Regions from separate parts of the Paenibacillus sp. FSL R10-2734 genome, predicted to be linked through region 2. Evidence: a T-box and tRNA genes for the amino acid it is inferred to sense, from the RefSeq annotation. Region 2 holds a T-box; the other holds one or more tRNA genes.

Region 1 (10,261 bases), 3.2 Mb from region 2:
GATATCATTCTCCGCAATGCCCACACCATCATCTACAAAGCTCAACACATCACGTTTACCCATCTCAAGTGTACCATCTTGTAATCTCTTCACGGCACCCAGAATAGCACTATCAATCTTTTTAATAGAAGAAGTAACGATCAAGTTTGCTTTTTCGCTATCTGTTTCGTTAAGCAACATCGCCTGATCGGAATCTACACCGATAGCATATTTCTTCTTCTCCTTAGCTGCGTCAAAGATCCCAAGACCTGTACCGCCAGCCACGTTAAAAATAACATCCACACCGGAGTTATATTGAATCAGCGAAAGCTCCTTACCTTTAGCCGGGTTAACGAAATCACCAGCATACGATACTGCTACCTTCACATCAGGATCAACATATTGAGCGCCCTGAATATAACCTACCAAGAAAGCGTTAATTCCTGGAATGTCCATGCCGCCTACAAAACCGATCACATTCTCAGGATTAGCACTTGCCATATCCGATTGTGTAGCCAGCGCTGCTACAGCACCTGCCAAAAAAGATACTTCATTTGTCGCATAAGACATGTTGTACATATTCTCTGGCGCTTCATCTATATCGGTATCATAGTTAATGAATTTTTTGTCTGGATATAGTTCAGCTGTTGCATTAAACATTTCCGTAATTTCCGATCCGCCAGAAATAATGACATCCCAATCCTCAGCGGCGATATCGTTGAATGTAGGCTCCCATTTCGTTTTATCGACACCCATTTCTACAACCTTTGTTTCTGCACCCAGTTCGTCCTTAACCTTTTGCAAACCGCTATTCGCAGAGTCAAAAAATGATTTGTCTCCAAGTGTTCCTGGAATCAGTAGTACGACCTTGAGTTTATCCCCTGAACCTGTTTCTCCACCATCAGCCGCATTTGATCCTGCATTCGAGGAAGCTCCATTACTCGACGTATTATTTCCACAAGCTGTGACCATTACCATTACTACTAGTAACAACAAAGAAAGAACTTTCTTTTTCATAATTCTATTCCACCCCTATTTGTAGTTGGTTAGTAATTTGAGAGGTTCTCCTTCTTAGTCCGTTGTATATTTCACGATTTAGATGGAAACTCTCATATTGCAGTTACATTGTTAAAAATTTAATGATTTTAACGAATACACTCGAAAATAGAGACAAAATTATCATTTTTACAAATAATCCGACTAATTTCCGAACGAGATGTCCAGTCAGGTTGCTAATCTTCGGATTTCTTGATACGATCATATCAAATATTAATGAAAAAAATTATATGATTTCGGTCATAATTTTGTGCGATTCGGCTAAAACATAAATATTGGAGGCTCATCATGGATCGTGTTCTATATATTGTAAATGCAGCACATGAGGTTAATACCTATATTCCACCACACCAGCATGAATGCTATGAACTAGTCTATTATTTAAACGGATTAGGAACTACCAATGTAGGTTCGCGAAGTTATCATTTTCGTTCATCATCATTCGCGCTTGTACCACCCAATCATAAACATGACGAGAACCATCGGGAGGATGCTACTGTTCTATTTGTAGGCTTCCATTCAAATCACCCAAATATGGAGAATTTGCAAGGCGTATATGAAGATGATAGAGACCAGACTGTTCTGCAAATCTTGCTTCGAATGAAAGCAGAGTTTACGCGCAAACAAGATGGATTCTCTGAACTATTAAACCTGCAAATGAGTGAAATTACTGTTCATCTGATTCGGCTACTTAGCGCCTCTGGTTTTCAATCTCCAACGGAAGACAGAGTACAATATGTTCTAAACTATATGAATGAGCATTACCGCCATAAACTATCGGTCGCAACACTCTCTGAAATGTCCGGATATAGCTATGATCGTTTCCGCCATTTATTTAAAGAACGTTTCGGCTCTTCACCTCTGCGCTATCTACTATTGAAGCGTCTGGATTATGCGAAGTCTCTCTTGCAGCATACCCAAATGCATATCTCTGAAGTATCCGCAGCTGCAGGGTTTGTGAACGACGCCCAATTCTGCAATATGTTTAAACGAGAGATAGGTCTCACCCCACGGGGCTTCCGCCTAAACAATCAATAAACCTCCATTCCATACAATCAATAAACCTCCATTCCATATAAAAAAGCCGTTGAATAGAGATCTCCTCTAATTCAACGGCTTATGAATGAAAGTCCAAAGGCATAAAGAAAAAAGGTTTGTAACGTCGCTTGTATAAGCAACTTTACAAACCTTTTGATATACCGGCGAGAGGACTCGAACCTCCACGGTTTCCCTCTCGATTTTGAGTCGAGCGCGTCTGCCATTCCGCCACGCCGGCACATATAAACTAAATGGAGGCGCCACCCAGATTTGAACTGGGGATAAAGCTTTTGCAGAGCTTTGCCTTACCACTTGGCTATGGCGCCATATAAAAATTTGGAGCGGACGACGGGAATCGAACCCGCGACCCTCGCCTTGGCAAGGCGATGCTCTACCGCTGAGCCACGTCCGCATAAAATGGCTGGGGATATAGGATTTGAACCTATGCATGACGGAGTCAAAGTCCGTTGCCTTACCGCTTGGCTAATCCCCAATAACATTTTTAAGTAAAATGGGGCGACTGATGGGTCTCGAACCCACGAATGCCGGAACCACAATCCGGTGCGTTAACCCCTTCGCCACAGTCGCCATATGATACTGAATTTAGTTGTCACTCTTCTTTGTTAAAGTAAATGGGGCGACCGATGGGTCTCGAACCCACGAATGCCGGAACCACAATCCGGTGCGTTAACCCCTTCGCCACGATCGCCATATTAAACTTTAGAAAGAATTTGGCAGGGGCAGCAGGAATTGAACCCACACCAACGGTTTTGGAGACCGTTGTTCTACCTTTAAACTATGCCCCTAAAACTGGTGGGGGATGATGGATTCGAACCACCGAACACGTACGTGAGCAGATTTACAGTCTGATGCGTTTGGCCACTTCGCTAATCCCCCAAGGATGGTGCCGGCGAGAGGACTTGAACCCCCAACCTACTGATTACAAGTCAGTTGCTCTACCAATTGAGCTACACCGGCAGGCACTCATTCTTTTATAAAAATCATGGTGGCTCGAGACGGATTCGAACCGCCGACACGAGGATTTTCAGTCCTCTGCTCTACCGACTGAGCTATCGAGCCAAGGTAAAAATGGCGGAACCGACGAGATTCGAACTCGCGATCTCCTGCGTGACAGGCAGGCATGTTAGGCCAACTACACCACGGTTCCAAAAGATATAATTGCTTGATGAAAATTGGTTGCGGGGGCAGGATTTGAACCTGCGGCCTTCGGGTTATGAGCCCGACGAGCTACCGGGCTGCTCCACCCCGCGTCGTTATTAAATAAATATGGTGGAGGCTGAGGGGATCGAACCCCCGACCCTCTGCTTGTAAGGCAGATGCTCTCCCAGCTGAGCTAAGCCTCCGTAAAGAACAATTGTTATTGTACCAAAGTCCACTATGTAAAATCAAGTGAAAATTTGGTGACCCGTATGGGATTCGAACCCATGTTACCTCCGTGAAAGGGAGGTGTCTTAACCCCTTGACCAACGGGCCATACTAATTAAAAATTTGTGGCGGAGAGAGAGGGATTCGAACCCTCGAGACGCTTGTGGCGCCTACACGATTTCCAATCGTGCTCCTTCGGCCAAACTCGGACACCTCTCCATATGGCTCCCCGAACAGGACTCGAACCTGTGACAACTCGATTAACAGTCGAGTGCTCTACCAACTGAGCTATCAGGGAATATTCATACCAGGCTTGATGCCTGAAAACTGAATCCGAAACAAATCTGCGTTTTAAATATTGGATAAGCCCTCGACCGATTAGTATTGGTCAGCTCCATGCATTACTGCACTTCCACCTCCAACCTATCTACCTCGTCGTCTTCAAGGGGTCTTACTAATTGGGAAATCTCATCTTGAGGGGGGCTTCACGCTTAGATGCTTTCAGCGCTTATCCCGTCCGTACGTAGCTACCCAGCCATGCTTCTGGCGAAACAACTGGTGCACCAGCGGTACGTCCATCCCGGTCCTCTCGTACTAAGGACAGCTCCTCTCAAATTTCCTGCGCCCACGACAGATAGGGACCGAACTGTCTCACGACGTTCTGAACCCAGCTCGCGTACCGCTTTAATGGGCGAACAGCCCAACCCTTGGGACCTACTTCAGCCCCAGGATGCGATGAGCCGACATCGAGGTGCCAAACCTCCCCGTCGATGTGGACTCTTGGGGGAGATAAGCCTGTTATCCCCAGGGTAGCTTTTATCCGTTGAGCGATGGCCCTTCCATGCGGTACCACCGGATCACTAAGTCCGACTTTCGTCCCTGCTCGACTTGTAGGTCTCGCAGTCAAGCTCCCTTATGCCTTTGCACTCTTCGAATGATTTCCAACCATTCTGAGGGAACCTTGGAACGCCTCCGTTACTCTTTAGGAGGCGACCGCCCCAGTCAAACTGCCCGCCTGACACGGTCCCCGTACCGGATTACGGTACTAGGTTAGAACCTAGATACGATCAGGGTGGTATCCCAACGGCGCCTCCACCGAAGCTTGCGCTCCGATTTCTACGGCTCCCACCTATCCTGTACAGATCGTACCCAAATTCAATATCAAGCTGCAGTAAAGCTCCATGGGGTCTTTCCGTCTTGTCGCGGGTAACCTGCATCTTCACAGGTATTAAAATTTCACCGGATCTCTCGTTGAGACAGCGCCCAAGTCGTTACGCCATTCGTGCGGGTCAGAATTTACCTGACAAGGAATTTCGCTACCTTAGGACCGTTATAGTTACGGCCGCCGTTTACTGGGGCTTCGGTTCATAGCTTCGGGTTACCCCTAACCACTCCCCTTAACCTTCCAGCACCGGGCAGGCGTCAGCCCGTATACTTCGCCTTGCGGCTTCGCACAGACCTGTGTTTTTGCTAAACAGTCGCTTGGGCCTTTTCACTGCGGCCCCCTCGTGCTATTCACACTACCGGGGCACCCCTTCTCCCGAAGTTACGGGGTCATTTTGCCGAGTTCCTTAACGAGAGTTCTTCCGCGCGCCTTAGAATTCTCTTCTCGCCTACCTGTGTCGGTTTGCGGTACGGGCACCTTCTCCTGGCTAGAGGCTTTTCTTGGCAGTGTGAGATCATGACCTTCGCTACTACAATTTTCGCTCCCCATCACAGCCCAGCCTTAACGATGTGCGGATTTGCCTACACATCAGCCTCACTGCTTAGACGGACATATCCATCAGTCCGCGTCACTACCCTCCTGCGTCACCCCATCGCTCATAGCGGATTACGGTGGTACAGTAATTTCAAACTGTTGTCCTTCGACTACGCCTTTCGGCCTCGCCTTAGGTCCCGACTTACCCTGAGCGGACGAGCCTTCCTCAGGAAACCTTGGGCTTTCGGCGGATCAGATTCTCACTGATCTTTTCGTTACTCATACCGGCATTCTCACTTGTATGCTGTCCAGCGCTCCTTACGGTACACCTTCAACCCACATACAACGCTCCCCTACCCCAGATACATACGTATCTAGCCATAGCTTCGGTGGTGTGTTTAGCCCCGTTACATTTTCGGCGCAGAGTCACTCGACCAGTGAGCTATTACGCACTCTTTCAATGGTGGCTGCTTCTAAGCCAACATCCTGGTTGTCTGTGCAACTCCACATCCTTTCCCACTTAACACACACTTGGGGACCTTAGCTGATGGTCTGGGCTGTTTCCCTTTTGACAATGGATCTTAGCACTCACTGTCTGACTCCCGGCAATAAGTATATGGCATTCGGAGTTTGACTGATCTTGGTAATCCTTGCGGACCCCGCAACCAATCAGTGCTCTACCTCCACTACTCTTATACCGAGGCTAGCCCTAAAGCTATTTCGGGGAGAACCAGCTATCTCCGAGTTCGATTGGAATTTCTCCGCTACCCCCACCTCATCCCCGCACTTTTCAACGTACGTGGGTTCGGGCCTCCAGTGCGTGTTACCGCACCTTCACCCTGGACAGGGGTAGATCACACGGTTTCGGGTCTACGTCCACATACTCAATCGCCCTATTCAGACTCGCTTTCGCTGCGGCTCCGTCTTCTCGACTTAACCTTGCATGTTAAACGTAACTCGCCGGTTCATTCTACAAAAGGCACGCCATCACCCATTAATAGGGCTCTGACTTTTTGTAAGCACACGGTTTCAGGTTCTATTTCACTCCCCTTCCGGGGTGCTTTTCACCTTTCCCTCACGGTACTGTTTCACTATCGGTCGCCAGGTAGTATTTAGCCTTAGCAGATGGTCCTGCTGGATTCATACGGGGTTTCACGTGCCCCGCACTACTCGGGATCCGTCTCGGAGAGAACACAGTTTAGGTTACAGGGCTTTTACCTCTATCGCGGGCCTTTCCAGACCTCTTCACCTACCATATTCCTTTGTAACTCCATGTGAGACGTCCCACAACCCCTAAGAGCAAGCTCTTAGGTTTAGGCTGTTCCGCGTTCGCTCGCCGCTACTGACGGAATCACTATTGTTTTCTCTTCCTCAGGGTACTTAGATGTTTCAGTTCCCCTGGTCTGCCTCTACACACCCTATGTGTTCAGGTGTGAGTAACTGCGAATTACCACAGCTGGGTTTCCCCATTCGGACACCCCCGGATCAAAGCTTGCTTACAGCTCCCCGAGGCAGTTTCGTTGTTCGCCACGTCCTTCGTCGGCTCCTGGCGCCTAGGCATCCTCCGTGTGCTCTTATTAGCTTAACCTTCGCTCCAATGTTTCGCTTGTTCGCACAATCGAAAATCTTCGCTTCCAGCTAATAACTAACGTACTTGTTTACACAAGTTTTAGCTAAAAGATGTTCTAAAACGCAAATTCGTTTCGGTATCCAGTTTTCAAGGATCAAGTTTAAAGATGAGAGCTTAAACTCTCAAAACTGAGCAACGAGTGAGTAACAGGCCTAAACCTGAGTTTTGGAAGTTTAACTTCCGATTTGAATGTCTTCATTGCAGAAGACGATTCTCCATAGAAAGGAGGTGATCCAGCCGCACCTTCCGATACGGCTACCTTGTTACGACTTCACCCCAATCATCTACCCCACCTTCGGCGGCTGGCTCCCTTGCGGGTTACCCCACCGACTTCGGGTGTTGTAAACTCTCGTGGTGTGACGGGCGGTGTGTACAAGACCCGGGAACGTATTCACCGCGGCATGCTGATCCGCGATTACTAGCAATTCCGACTTCATGCAGGCGAGTTGCAGCCTGCAATCCGAACTGAGACCGGCTTTGATGGGATTGGCTTCACCTCGCGGTTTCGCTTCCCGTTGTACCGGCCATTGTAGTACGTGTGTAGCCCAGGTCATAAGGGGCATGATGATTTGACGTCATCCCCACCTTCCTCCGGTTTGTCACCGGCAGTCACTCTAGAGTGCCCAACATTACTTGCTGGCAACTAAAGTTAAGGGTTGCGCTCGTTGCGGGACTTAACCCAACATCTCACGACACGAGCTGACGACAACCATGCACCACCTGTCTCCTCTGTCCCGAAGGCCGCCACTATCTCTAGTGGATTCAGAGGGATGTCAAGACCTGGTAAGGTTCTTCGCGTTGCTTCGAATTAAACCACATACTCCACTGCTTGTGCGGGTCCCCGTCAATTCCTTTGAGTTTCAGTCTTGCGACCGTACTCCCCAGGCGGAGTGCTTACTGTGTTAACTTCGGCACCAAGGGTATCGAAACCCCTAACACCTAGCACTCATCGTTTACGGCGTGGACTACCAGGGTATCTAATCCTGTTTGCTCCCCACGCTTTCGCGCCTCAGCGTCAGTTACAGCCCAGAAAGTCGCCTTCGCCACTGGTGTTCCTCCACATATCTACGCATTTCACCGCTACACGTGGAATTCCACTTTCCTCTTCTGTACTCAAGTCACCCAGTTTCCAGTGCGACCTTAGGTTGAGCCCAAGGTTTAAACACCAGACTTAAATGACCGCCTGCGCGCGCTTTACGCCCAATAATTCCGGACAACGCTTGCCCCCTACGTATTACCGCGGCTGCTGGCACGTAGTTAGCCGGGGCTTTCTTCTCAGGTACCGTCACTCCGATAGCAGTTACTCTACCGGACGTTCTTCCCTGGCAACAGAGCTTTACGATCCGAAAACCTTCATCACTCACGCGGCGTTGCTCCGTCAGACTTTCGTCCATTGCGGAAGATTCCCTACTGCTGCCTCCCGTAGGAGTCTGGGCCGTGTCTCAGTCCCAGTGTGGCCGTTCACCCTCTCAGGTCGGCTACGCATCGTCGCCTTGGTGGGCCGTTACCCCACCAACTAGCTAATGCGCCGCAGGCCCATCCCTCAGTGACAGATTGCTCCGTCTTTCATTCTTTCTTCAGGAGAAAAAAGAAATTATCCGGTATTAGCTACCGTTTCCGGTAGTTATCCCAGTCTGAAGGGCAGGTTGCCTACGTGTTACTCACCCGTCCGCCGCTAAGTTATTTTGAAAGCAAGCTTTCAAAATAACTCCGCTCGACTTGCATGTATTAGGCACGCCGCCAGCGTTCGTCCTGAGCCAGGATCAAACTCTCCAATTAGTATTGAAAAGAGCGATATGCTCATTTTGAAACATCTGACGAGAAAATTAATTCTCTAATTTTGGATTTCACTTGCGTGATTTCCTACTCACTCGTTGTTCAGTTTTCAAAGATCAAGCTGTTCATTTCGTCGTTGCTGTTGTTCAGCAGCGACCTTTATAATATATCACAGCGCCCTCGTTTTAGTCAACCTTTTTTTAAATTTCTTTTTTTCGGTTGTCTTTCGAATGTTTTCGAAAGCACATCTCTGTGTCAGAGGGACGAGTTATAATTTATCACATGAACAAGGAAAGAGTCAACCATTAATTTTAATGAATATATATAAGTGTTTCATATTAGTAAGTAAACAAAAAAAGAGAGTGCTCAGCCTCTCCCTATCCTTACTTATCTTCTCTATAGTTAATCATCATATACTGCATCTAATTCTTCTCTATAAGGTATATCGGATCGCATGACCCTCTCCCTCGTAACCGTCGGTCCATAAAGTAATCTCACGGATTAGGGAACGAGAAACAAGCTTTCGTAAAACCAGGGGTAACTCAGCCTCCAATTGACACAGACCAGAATGCTGTAGTAATTCTTTTATGCTCCATGCTTCCTTACGGCTATTCAAAATATTAAAGAGCAACGCACAACAATCCGTCATTTTGGACATAATTCCAAATTCGCATGCTAGAAGAACAAGCTCAACTCTTTGCGCTAAAGTTTCAGTGCTGATGGTTAGCTCCTCATATAGTTTGTGGACCGAAGTATTCATGCTTTTAACTTGTTCCCAAACAGCGGGCTCTGGAAATAAACCAGCTTCACTCACTTCTATTCTTGCCCAATGATATAGAGCCATCAATACACAGTTATAAGCATCCATAATGCAGTCAGCTTCTATATATCGCTTAGATTTCACATACAAATGCAAGAAGCGTGCAAACTCCATGAACTCAACCCGTTCCTTAAGAGGCCCTTCATATTGCAAAATCTCCCGGCGCATATCCTGCAGTATACCTTTGGGATCCCAGATTACTTCCCCTGTCATCAAACTAGTAAGGAGCTCGTTATTGTCTCCCGCCATGACAGCCCGCTCCAAAGCGGAAAGGCCAATATGGACTGACTGGGTCCGTTTGTCACCGGCAATGGTGTGGCGAACAATATGCTCTAAATCCTGTTCCTCATGCAAAACTAATACAACCATATCAAAATCGTGAAGTAGCGCGCTTTGAAATGGAGTGTTCCCTTTCTGGCGCAAAGCGACAGCTCCTAAAACATTCGCTTCAAACGTTTCTCCACTCAACAAAGTTACATTGGACAATTCCATGCTTCCCTCCATTAAATTTGGCGATTTTGCGTCCAGTCAGTTATAATTCAGTTATACTATAATTCTACATATGCATGACAGTTCCTTCTGAACAACCGAACTATATTTTAGTAAGGAGCAAACACTCATGAAGTTTAAATCGGCCAAAATTAACGCTTTTCGCACATGGGGATTACTGCTCACAATGCTCGGAATGGGACTTATGGTTTTGGGTACAGCAGGCATCGTATTCTGGGGATCGACTGGCAAGGTATTCGCTGGAATCGGTCTTGTAATCGGTTTAATTTCCATGATGGCAAGTCTTGCGATCTATTTCTGGGCTGGTATGCTATCAACAAGCGCAGTTCAGCTAGAGTGCCCGGAGTGTCACAAGCTGACTAAGATG
Region 2 (10,261 bases):
CGATGTGGATTTATATAGTGATCGTCAGGATGAGTTCGGTGTTCTGTATAATGGAATCCGTAAAATGGTGAAGGACCTGCAAAATTATATCGAGAGATCCTCAATGGCCAAGGCGCAACAAAAAGTAGCCCAGTACGGCGCCCTCAAAAGCCAAATCAATCCACATTTCCTTGCGAATGTCCTTGAATCTATTCAGATGAAAGCCATCATTAATGGACAGCGTGAGATTGGTGAAATGGTGGGGATTGTAGGTAGGTTGTTTCGGATTCATATCCAGACCGGAAAGATAACCGTAACCCTGCGAGAAGAACTTGAGCACGTCCGGCTGTATGTAAAGATCCAACAATTACGCTTCGGGGACAAAATTCAATATGTTGAACAGCTAGAACCTAATACCGAAATGGTTAAAGTCATGCACTTTTCCCTTCAACCCATCGTTGAGAATGCTATTGTCCATGGACTGGAGTGTCGAAGTGAACCGGGTCTTCTTGAGGTCTCCTCGATGATTTCAGGGGATGATATGCTGATTATCGTGAAGGATAACGGGATTGGCATCGATGAAGAGAAACTTAAACAGCTGCGTTTTCGTCTCTCTCAACCATCAGACACCCTAGATGAAGATCATATTGGTATTAAAAATGTTCATGATCGCATTCAATTTTATTTTGGTGAACAGTATGGGATTGAAATCACTAGTCAAGTAGGAGAAGGGACCACAGTGGTCATCCGACTCCCAGCTTAATCCTATAATCCTAGACATTCTGCTCAGTGATTCCTACTTCAGGATCAAAGGTAAGCATTTTGGTGGCTATTTTATCAATGAAGAAGCGATCATGACTAACAGTAACAACGGCTCCAGGGAAATGAATTAGTGCCTGCTCCATCACCTGAATACTCGTTAAATCCAAATGATTGGTTGGCTCATCCAAAATAATGACAGCCGCGCCAGAGAGAAGGCATTTCGCTAACGCTACTCTGGCCTGCTGTCCACCTGACAGACTGCCGATCGTTTTACTCAGATCCATTTCTGAGAATTGCAGCATGGATAGAAATTTGTTCACTTTTTTCCGTGGAGCGTCGAGTCCCAGCCCATACACATTTACGGCATGACTGACAGTATCCTTAACATCGAGTTCGTCCCACATCCGATTGAAGTACGCGTAGCTGACCCCACGCTCCCAAGTCACACCACCCGTTTCAGGCTCTTCTTGCCCAGTCAATACCTTAATGAGTGTCGACTTCCCGCTGCCGTTAGGCCCTACTATTGCTATCCGATCTTCCTTTTGAATATCGAAGCTAATGTTCTCGAATATCGTTCGCCCATCATAGCTTTGACCGATTCCTTTCACTTCACCCAGCTTGTCCGGAAAACGTAAATTGCTGTAGATATCGGTGATTAGAACGTTCACTGGATGAGGCTCCACGCGCTTTTTCATATCTGTCAGCTTACGGGATAGACGATCCTTAGAGGACTTTTTGCTCCCACGGGTTTCAATAGCCTCCGACTCCATAAGCAGAAGCTCTTCTTCCCATTCAAACTGACGGTCGAGCACCTTTTTGCGCATCTTCTTTTTACGAACATAATCGGTGTAATTGCCTTCATATTCTTGAAAATGATAATTTTCGATTTCTATCGTCCGCGTGACCACTCTGTCAATAAATTGCCGATCATGTGAGACCAGAATCATCGCTCCATTAAAACGGTGCAGCCACTGCTCCAGCCATACGATCCCTTCGATATCCAAAAAGTTAGTAGGCTCATCGAGCAATACGACGTCGGGCATTTCAATTAGGACTTTAGCCAGTGCTGCACGGTTCCTCCAGCCTCCAGATAACTCATCGACTGGTTGATGTCGTGATCTTTCATTGAAGCCCAGCTTGGTCAGGACTGTGTTGATTTCGACGGATACATTCCAGCCATCCAGATGCTCCATTTGTTCAAAAAGCGCCGCTTGCCGCTCTAAAAGTGTATTCATCTGATCATCATCCGTCACTTGCCCAAGCTGTTCACCGATTTGGTTAAGCTCTTGTTCGATAAGCGCTACCTGCTCGAAGCACAGTTCTAACTCTTGCTGTACAGACAAGGACCCGGAAAGCTCCGAGAATTGCGAGAAGTAGCTAATCTTCACGTTAGGATCTAACTCTACTTTCCCTGCTGTTGGCTCCTCTTTTCCCATCATTAGCTTAAAAACAGTAGATTTCCCCGCACCGTTTCGTCCGATTAACCCAATACGTTCGCCTTTGCTAACTCGAAAATAAATATCTCGAAAAATCAATGTATTCTCATATTTCTTAGTTACGTTCTCCATACGGATTACGCTCAAACCTATCACCCCTAGTTCATATAGATCAGAACACAGCTCAGAACACTCAAAGAGTTATTATAGCACTATTTATCCGATTCCGATGGTTCGGACTCAGATGCCCTTATTTCGAATATTCTCGGCATTTCGTAGTGCTATCGGACTCAGCTGCAGCTATTCATCCAAAAACGCTCCAATTTAGTGTGAAAACTAACTAATAGGAGCTATACAGTCCGATAGATCAGCAAAATGGTCTAAAAAAAGCAAATAGCTGCAATACGGTCCGAAAGGTCCGTAAGGTTTAGTGTTTCAGTCATTATCATAAATTGCATACTGTTTCAAAATACATAAAAGGCCGCAGTTAGCGGCCTTTTAATCTGTATTCCGATTTCCAAAGCATGTTTTTGCACATTCAACTCGTATCTCTCACTGCTCATTTTTTTAGGATATCAATATACTCTTCTTTCTCTCGATCTGTCCCCACATTAAGCTTCAAACGCATGGATTTCGGGTGATCCAAGACGTTGCTGCTGAAGTAACTTATAAATCCATCATCGGCTCCACTACCAGAATTTGGATTTACTTTAATTTCGTGCTTTCCAACCTGCGTTGTCAATTCATAGGGGAGCTTTTGAAATATTTCATTTCGGACTATCCAATCAGATTGTAATTCCTCACTTATCGTATATTTGAGCGCTATACTTAACGGAGACAGCTCCACTTCTGCAAGCTTTACTTCCTGTCCATCAATCACGAATGGTTGGTCTACAACTAATGTCTCTGTCTTCTGCTCCCAAAATTTTGGATCCATAGAGAAGTTCACCTTTAAACGTTCGGAATAACGCATATCATTTAAATCAGTTCCCGTTTTTGGTTTACTCAGCATTCCCGGGTCTACAGAAGCAATCTGAAAATCCGCCACTACCTCTGTCGGAGCCGGTTTATTTCGGTCCAGTGAAAATATAGTTTTACCCAGCCAAGTATATATGGTTCCCTCTGCATGTGCTCCCATTCCGCCTCTATTCCCATTCTCCTCCATTACATCTCGTCCAGTTGCAGCATCTGTCAGCTTCACACTATTTACACTATAGACTTCCTGACCATCGCTTGTTGTTCCCGTATACAGGAGCATGATTTTGTTTTCATCAGCCAGCACAGCATTCAGGGTGATTTTATATCCATTTGATTCAGCACTCTTATTAACGATCTGCACATAATCATTCCGAATTGCGGACTCTAAAGTAAGAGCATCAATATCAGCCGCTGCCAATTTTTTAAAAGGTTCCAATACGCCCCAATCACTTGATTCAATAATTGAAGAACCTTGCTGTGGTATCAGCTGGGCTGGATTGAAGAATAGTATTCCAGCGACCATAACTGCAGCAGTCAATACAGCCATCGCGCTTTTTGCGAATATTAGCTTTTTGCCACGTTTCTTACCTAGTTCGAGTCCTGCTTGTATGGCATATATTTGTGCGGCTGCACTCTCCATTTTTTGCTCCTGCGGGATCCGTTCAGCATCGATTAACATGGCAAGCTCCTCCTGACTACTCATGGTACCAATCACCCCGATTCTTTATGATCGTTCTTAATTGCTTGAGGCCTTTATGCTGCCATGTCTTGACTGTTCCCTCTGGTTTATCCAGAATATTAGCAATCTCTATCAAGGTCATATCGTTGTAGTATTTAAGCAGCAGCACATGTCGATACTTAGGCTTAACCTGTTCAAGTGCCCACAGCATTTCCATTCTATGATGGCCGATGTGTGTAATCCGCTCTCCTATTCTCTCGTCTACCAGCGGCATAGAACGTTTTCTGCGTCTTTGTTCATCTATACAGACATAAATCAGGATCCGAATGATCCATGATTTAAACGCTTTAGGTTCCTTTAACGTTTTTCTTTTAATCCAGGCCCGGCAGGTCATTTCCTGCATCGCTTCAAGTGCATCATTCCGGTTACGCAAGTAGCTATAGGCTATACTGTATAGTTGTTCTCTATGTACCAATATGGAATCGTAAAAATCCGTCTCGCTCCGAGAATCGAGCATCGTAACTTTCTTCATTTCTGCATTAGTCATCGTCATATCCTTCCTTAGCCCCCTCTCCTCAACCTTTCATAGATTAAGACGGGGAGCTTATAGAAACGGTTTTTATTTGCATTAACTTTTTTGGGGCTGAGCACTTTAAGATTATAGCATTCTATAAAAAATGAACGATAAATGTTATGATAGGTAAAATTGGACATAATCAATAGTACGCACTTAAAAGTACCATAGGCACTAAAAAGTACCTATAAAATGGAGGCTATCATGACAACAACCATCAAGAAAAAATACAATATTTCCGTGGAGGCCACACTAGAAGTCATTGGAGGGAAATGGAAATGTGTAATTCTCTGTCATCTAACTCATGGCAAAAAACGCACATCTGAGTTAAAGCAGTTAATGCCCGGGATTACTCAAAAAATGTTAACACAGCAGCTTCGAGAGTTAGAGGCCGATGGAATTATCAATCGAATTGTATACAATCAGGTTCCACCAAAAGTGGAATATGAGCTTAGTGAATATGGCGATAGTTTAAGCGACATTTTGACTTCTCTATGTAATTGGGGAGAACAACATATCATTAAGCAGTACGGCGATAAATATGCTGTGTTAGAGGACAACATTTTAAATAAATAAATTATACCCCATGAAAAAGGACAGTTAAATCAGATCGATTCAACTGTCCCATAACTTAAATTACACCCTCTCCTCCGATAGCAGTTGCTGTGAATGATATGGGTCCATATAGATTAATAGGCACGTTTGTATCATTTTGAATTACTAATTCATAGTTGTGGATGCCAATATAAGGACCATCAACCCACTGAACATTTAATTGAATATCAGTAGTTGCAGTAAAACTATAAAAGGATCTATAAATATCGACTCCAGCACGTCGGATTAAAACAAGAAATTGACTATCAGCAAGTGCAGTAAGACTAAAACTACCATTTAACTCAACTCTACTGGAGAAAGAGGCTGGGTTAGCCGGGCTAATATTTACTTGCGCTGTGGCTAGACCCGCTCCAGCTCCAGGAATACCTGCAACCGTTGTAATAGTAGTAAACGGGTCTAAAGGGATTTTTGCCTGTGAGCCATAACTTATATTTGTCGCCATTTATCATCACTCCATTCCAACTAGAAGGTTATACATTATTATATTGTGTATCAACACTGATAGATTGGACATACTTCCTGATGAATATATACATTTAAGTTATACTTTGCTAGATCATATAAACCTAGATCATTCGTCTATCACCCGCTAATTTCCACCCATTGACAAATTCGCTCACCAGCACTACAATTACCCAAATATAATGAATAACGTTGACAAAGGGTAAGTAGACAAACAAGCATGGACTTCAGAGAGCCGGTGGTTGCTGTGAACCGGTGTCCTGCGTTTGCTCGAATGGCCTTTAGAGTTGCTCTTCCGAACCATCTTAGCTGATGTTGTAGGGAAAGCCGGGTTTCCCACCGTTATCAAGGGACCTGTATCGAGATAAACCCTAGACCTTCTCCGTACAGGTAAGAGAAGATCGTAATGCTAATGAAACTGGCGGCACGATCATTTAAGGTGGTACCACGACAACTTCGTCCTTATTGGATGAGGTTTTTTTGTCATTTAAAGGAGGTGATGGCCATGGATGATGGCTGGTGGTGGCGACTCAATGTTAGACAGAAGCAACAAAACAGGAGGAATTCAAATGATAAAAGAACGTGTATTAACTGGAGATCGGGTGACTGGAAAGCTTCACCTTGGCCATTACGTAGGCAGCTTACAGAATCGAGTGGTGCTACAGGAGCAATATGATACTTTTGTGTTTTTAGCAGATATTCAAGCCCTAACGACTCACTTTGATCGCCCTCAACTACTAGGTCAAAACTTGAATGAAATTACATTAGACTATTTATCAGCAGGTATAAATCCAGATAAAGCCACTATATTTATTCAATCCATGATCCCAGAGATCGCTGAGCTGACCGTCCTATTCTCCATGTTTGTCACTGTGAATTCGTTGCGGCAAAATCCTACCATTAAAGCCGAATCGAAAAATTCCAGCTTAGATGAACTGTACTACGGTTTTCTTGGTTATCCAGTTAGTCAGGCTGCAGATATAACCTTTTGTAAAGCGACGATTATTCCTGTAGGAGAAGACCAGCTTCCCCATCTAGAGTTGACTCGCAAAATCGTACGTAGATTCAATGAGCTGTACAGCCCCATCCTAGTAGAGCCCAGAGCGCTCATCAGCGATACGCCAAGACTAGTAGGAACAGACGGAAACGCTAAAATGAGTAAAAGCCTTGGCAATGCCATAGAGCTGGACTCCACGAAAGAAGAGATCACCTTCAAGATCCGTAAAGCCACAACCGACCCAGCCCGTGTTCATAAAAATGATCCTGGACATCCAGAAGTTTGTCCTATTTATGCTTATCACCGTGCTTTCCGTTCACATGACGTCCCAGAAATTCGCGAAGGTTGCGAAAACGGCACCATAAGCTGTTCTGCCTGCAAGCAGCTTATCACGACAGCTCTAGACCAGCTTATAGAACCGATGCGTGAGCGTCGCTCCTATTATGCTGTAAGACCCAAGGTTGTTGAGGATATCTTATTATCCGGAACTAAGCGTGCCCGCGACATCGCTCAAGAAACGATGTCCGAAGTGCGCGAGGCCATGGGCCTTAATTATTTTTCAAAATAAGAAAGATCAGTATGAGCAATAAAAACGCCGGACTCTCTATTTAAGAGAGCTCCGGCTGTTTTTTGTGTGAATATTATTTAATAAGGGTATCCTCTGACATTAACCGCTTCAGGGCATTGAATTGCTTCGCGTCAGCTGAGATTACGGCCTTAAGTTTATTCTTACAACACCCAATTCCCTTTACGGAATACCGGTTCAATCGTGCCATCCGCAAGTTCTCCATCAATATCCAGTTCTGCCGAACCAATCATGAAATCAACATGGGTTAAGCTGACGTTTGCACCTCTAGCTATAAGCTCCTCGCTCGTAAGCTTCGTACCGCCTTCAATATTAACAGGATAGGCACTTCCCAGTGCAAAGTGACAGGAGGCATTCTCATCAATCCCGGTATTATAGAAAATTCGGTTTAAACGCGAGATTGGAGAATCATGCTGCACCAAAGCCACTTCTCCTAGATAGGACGCACCTTCATCCGTTGCCAGCAGCGAGGTCAAATGTTCACGACCTGATTCAGCTTCATAACCTACAACCTTCCCATCCTTAAAAGTAAATGAAAGTCCCTCGACGAGACGTCCGTTTAGATTCAATGGAAGTGTGCTGCGTACTGTACCGTTCACTCCTGTACGATTCGGCATGGAATAAATCTCTTCCGTTGGCATGTTAGCCACGAAATATACGCCCTGATCATTCTCTCCGCCTCCACCGCGCCATAAATGGCCTTCCGGAAGCTCTACATGTAGATCCGTTCCCGGTGCGCGGTAATGCAGGCTTTTATAACGTTTAGCGTTCATTCTATCCTGACTTTCTTTCAATTGACCGATATGTTCTCTCCAAGCAGCTACCGGATCATCATTACCCACGCGGTTCATCTGGAATACCGCTTCCCACATCGCATTCACTCGTTCTTCTTCAGGAAGATCCGCAAACACCTTGTTCGCCCAAGCACGTGTCGGAGCCTTGACGAGGGACCAGCTGATTTTGCTGTTACGGGTATATTTGGAGTAATTCTTACGAGCAACCGCTGCTGCTTTAACTGCTCTTGATACCTTAGAAGAATCAATACCATTGAACAATTCCGGATCTGGGACTTTAATATGTAAAATGGCGCCGTTCTCCTCCGCAAACTTCTCCATCATTTCTGCTTGCCACTGCGGATAGTAATCGAAGGAATCTTCAGAAGCTTTTTCGTAACGAATACGTGTAGTCGCTTCATCGTCCCAATCTACAATTACATATTTGGCTCCCGCCTCATAAGCTTTACCTACAATCAAGCGAGTAAGCTCTGCCGTTTCAATAGGTGCATGCACCATCAGAACTTGTCCTGGCTGAACATTTACCCCTACTTTTACAACTAGGTTCGCATATTTCTCTAACATTACATCAAAATCTTTCATGATTTCTCTTCCTCCATCTCTATGGTTGCTTTACAGCTTCACTTCTTATTTTAACGCAAAATGCAATTAGTTGCGATTCGATATGAAAAAGGCGGCCCCCTCTAAGGGAACCACCACGTAAATCATTATTTTTTATCCACCTGCAGTAAAGTTACGGTCTTTAAAGAATAGGTATGCATTATCTTGTCCTCTGAGATTACGTTAAGCTTGGTCAAACTTGCAACCTTCGCCGGGTCTGATTTGGAGAGCATGCGCCACACTTCGGGGTCTGACAAGGTTTCATATAACTTCAGATCATCATATTCTTTGCGATTTTGCATCACTAGCTTCACTTTGTAGCTTCCGATTTCAGCCTCGTTTGCCCCCAGCTCACTGCAATAACTCAGAATATCCTGCCGAAGTTCCGTCAACTCTTTTTCGATTTCCTTTTGCTTTTGCTTCAGTCGATAATACTGCTGCACCTTTTTCTCCATCAGCTTCACGCTCCTCTATAGACATATGTATGCCGGGAGCGCTAAATAAATTAGTTGAGTTCCCTAGCATAAAATTTTATAATGAGCCGGGAACGCTAGTTTACAGAATACTCCTTTCTTCCACAAAAACCAATGATTTGGCAGGTGACTTATGGTTCATTCGTACTTATTTCCGATTTCTTATGCTTTCATGATGTTTCCTATAGCAGCACTGATCTTTACACTACCTTTTCTCATCGTTCAATATCGTAGACACGGCTATATCCATAAGCTTAGAGCCTTAATCCTATACCTACTGCTGCTCTATTTGATGAACGCCTATTTTCTCGTATTGCTTCCTTTACCTGCCACCCGGCACAATTTGGCACCTTCAGGGACCATCCTACAGCTCATCCCCTTACAATTTATTCAAGATATTGTGGATGGCTCTACGATCATTCCTGATCAGATCTCAACTTACTGGTCGTTACTGCGTGAACCCGCATTTTTACAAGTTATATTTAACATCGCATTAACTGTGCCGTTTGGAATGTTTCTTGGTTATTATTTTCGTACGCGCTGGGGCGCATGCATTCTCTTGTCCTTTCTACTGTCATTATCCTTTGAGATCACTCAGGTTACAGGCATCTATGGATTCTTTGATCATCCCTACCGTCTATTTGATATCGATGATCTTATTACCAACACTCTGGGAGGTATCTTTGGATTTCGAATTGCCATATGGATAAACGGTTTGCTGCCACGTATAGAACAACTGGATACGAATCTAGATCGATCTACCAAAAGAGTCTCCTATACTCGCAGAGGGATTGCTTTTTCCATCGATAGTATGGTGTGGATCATTGGCTTCGGTGTACTCTATGGATTCGATATAAAAAGTGCTTTCTGGATTACAACAGGTATTTACTTCATACTAATTCCAGCTTTCACAGGCGGGCGGACCTTAGGCAAATGGATTGTACGTATTCGGGTAACGAGCAAAGGTAATCGGGCTTCTTTCTGGGCGCTTATGATCAGATATGGGCTGCTATATTGGGTGATGCTTGGAATTCACGCGCTCCTCATCAATTCAGCTGTGACGGGGCTTCTGTCTTCCTCATCGAGAACGTTCGTTTTTCTCATTGTTCTACTGGCTGATCTAGCTTTCTTTATTCATTTAGTCTTTAAGGTATTTAAAAAAGATGACCAGCTAATCTATGAGAAATTAAGCCGAACCTCGCATGTTATTTCATGGCCAGAGAAAAGACTGCATACCGATGACTCAAACAGCATCCCTCTAGAAGATTAACAACATAGTGTTTATCAATTGGAAATTATAATAGAATAGGAAGGTAAGGATTCTCA

The links. The T-box of region 2 lies ahead of trpS (tryptophan--tRNA ligase). A T-box ahead of a tRNA ligase gene usually reads a tRNA of that ligase, here a tRNA-Trp.
Region 1: it encodes a tRNA-Trp, which carries the amino acid that the T-box ahead of trpS (tryptophan--tRNA ligase) is inferred to sense. The anticodon was not compared.

Annotation. Positions count from the first base shown of each region.
Region 1 is NZ_CP150170.1:1,534,161-1,544,421, reverse strand. It holds gene NSS67_RS06965 (BMP family ABC transporter substrate-binding protein) at 1-996, opposite strand, end outside; gene NSS67_RS06960 (helix-turn-helix domain-containing protein) at 1,324-2,073, shown strand; tRNA gene NSS67_RS06955 (tRNA-Leu) at 2,233-2,311, opposite strand; tRNA gene NSS67_RS06950 (tRNA-Cys) at 2,326-2,399, opposite strand; tRNA gene NSS67_RS06945 (tRNA-Gly) at 2,411-2,485, opposite strand; tRNA gene NSS67_RS06940 (tRNA-Gln) at 2,492-2,566, opposite strand; tRNA gene NSS67_RS06935 (tRNA-His) at 2,586-2,661, opposite strand; tRNA gene NSS67_RS06930 (tRNA-His) at 2,707-2,782, opposite strand; tRNA gene NSS67_RS06925 (tRNA-Trp) at 2,806-2,879, opposite strand; tRNA gene NSS67_RS06920 (tRNA-Tyr) at 2,885-2,970, opposite strand; tRNA gene NSS67_RS06915 (tRNA-Thr) at 2,976-3,051, opposite strand; tRNA gene NSS67_RS06910 (tRNA-Phe) at 3,078-3,153, opposite strand; tRNA gene NSS67_RS06905 (tRNA-Asp) at 3,164-3,241, opposite strand; tRNA gene NSS67_RS06900 (tRNA-Met) at 3,268-3,344, opposite strand; tRNA gene NSS67_RS06895 (tRNA-Val) at 3,362-3,437, opposite strand; tRNA gene NSS67_RS06890 (tRNA-Glu) at 3,493-3,567, opposite strand; tRNA gene NSS67_RS06885 (tRNA-Ser) at 3,586-3,678, opposite strand; tRNA gene NSS67_RS06880 (tRNA-Asn) at 3,682-3,757, opposite strand; rRNA gene NSS67_RS06875 (23S ribosomal RNA) at 3,818-6,746, opposite strand; rRNA gene NSS67_RS06870 (16S ribosomal RNA) at 7,010-8,567, opposite strand; gene NSS67_RS06865 (nucleotidyltransferase-like protein) at 8,998-9,876, opposite strand; gene NSS67_RS06860 (DUF2614 family zinc ribbon-containing protein) at 10,004-10,261, shown strand, end outside.
Region 2 is NZ_CP150170.1:4,769,322-4,779,582, forward strand. It holds gene NSS67_RS20815 (sensor histidine kinase) at 1-742, shown strand, start outside; gene NSS67_RS20820 (ABC-F family ATP-binding cassette domain-containing protein) at 753-2,324, opposite strand; gene NSS67_RS20825 (DUF4179 domain-containing protein) at 2,737-3,834, opposite strand; gene NSS67_RS20830 (sigma-70 family RNA polymerase sigma factor) at 3,851-4,387, opposite strand; gene NSS67_RS20835 (winged helix-turn-helix transcriptional regulator) at 4,613-4,984, shown strand; gene NSS67_RS20840 (hypothetical protein) at 5,040-5,465, opposite strand; T-box leader at 5,669-5,952, shown strand; gene trpS (tryptophan--tRNA ligase) at 6,055-7,050, shown strand; gene NSS67_RS20850 (aminopeptidase) at 7,212-8,444, opposite strand; gene NSS67_RS20855 (hypothetical protein) at 8,570-8,917, opposite strand; gene NSS67_RS20860 (VanZ family protein) at 9,108-10,205, shown strand.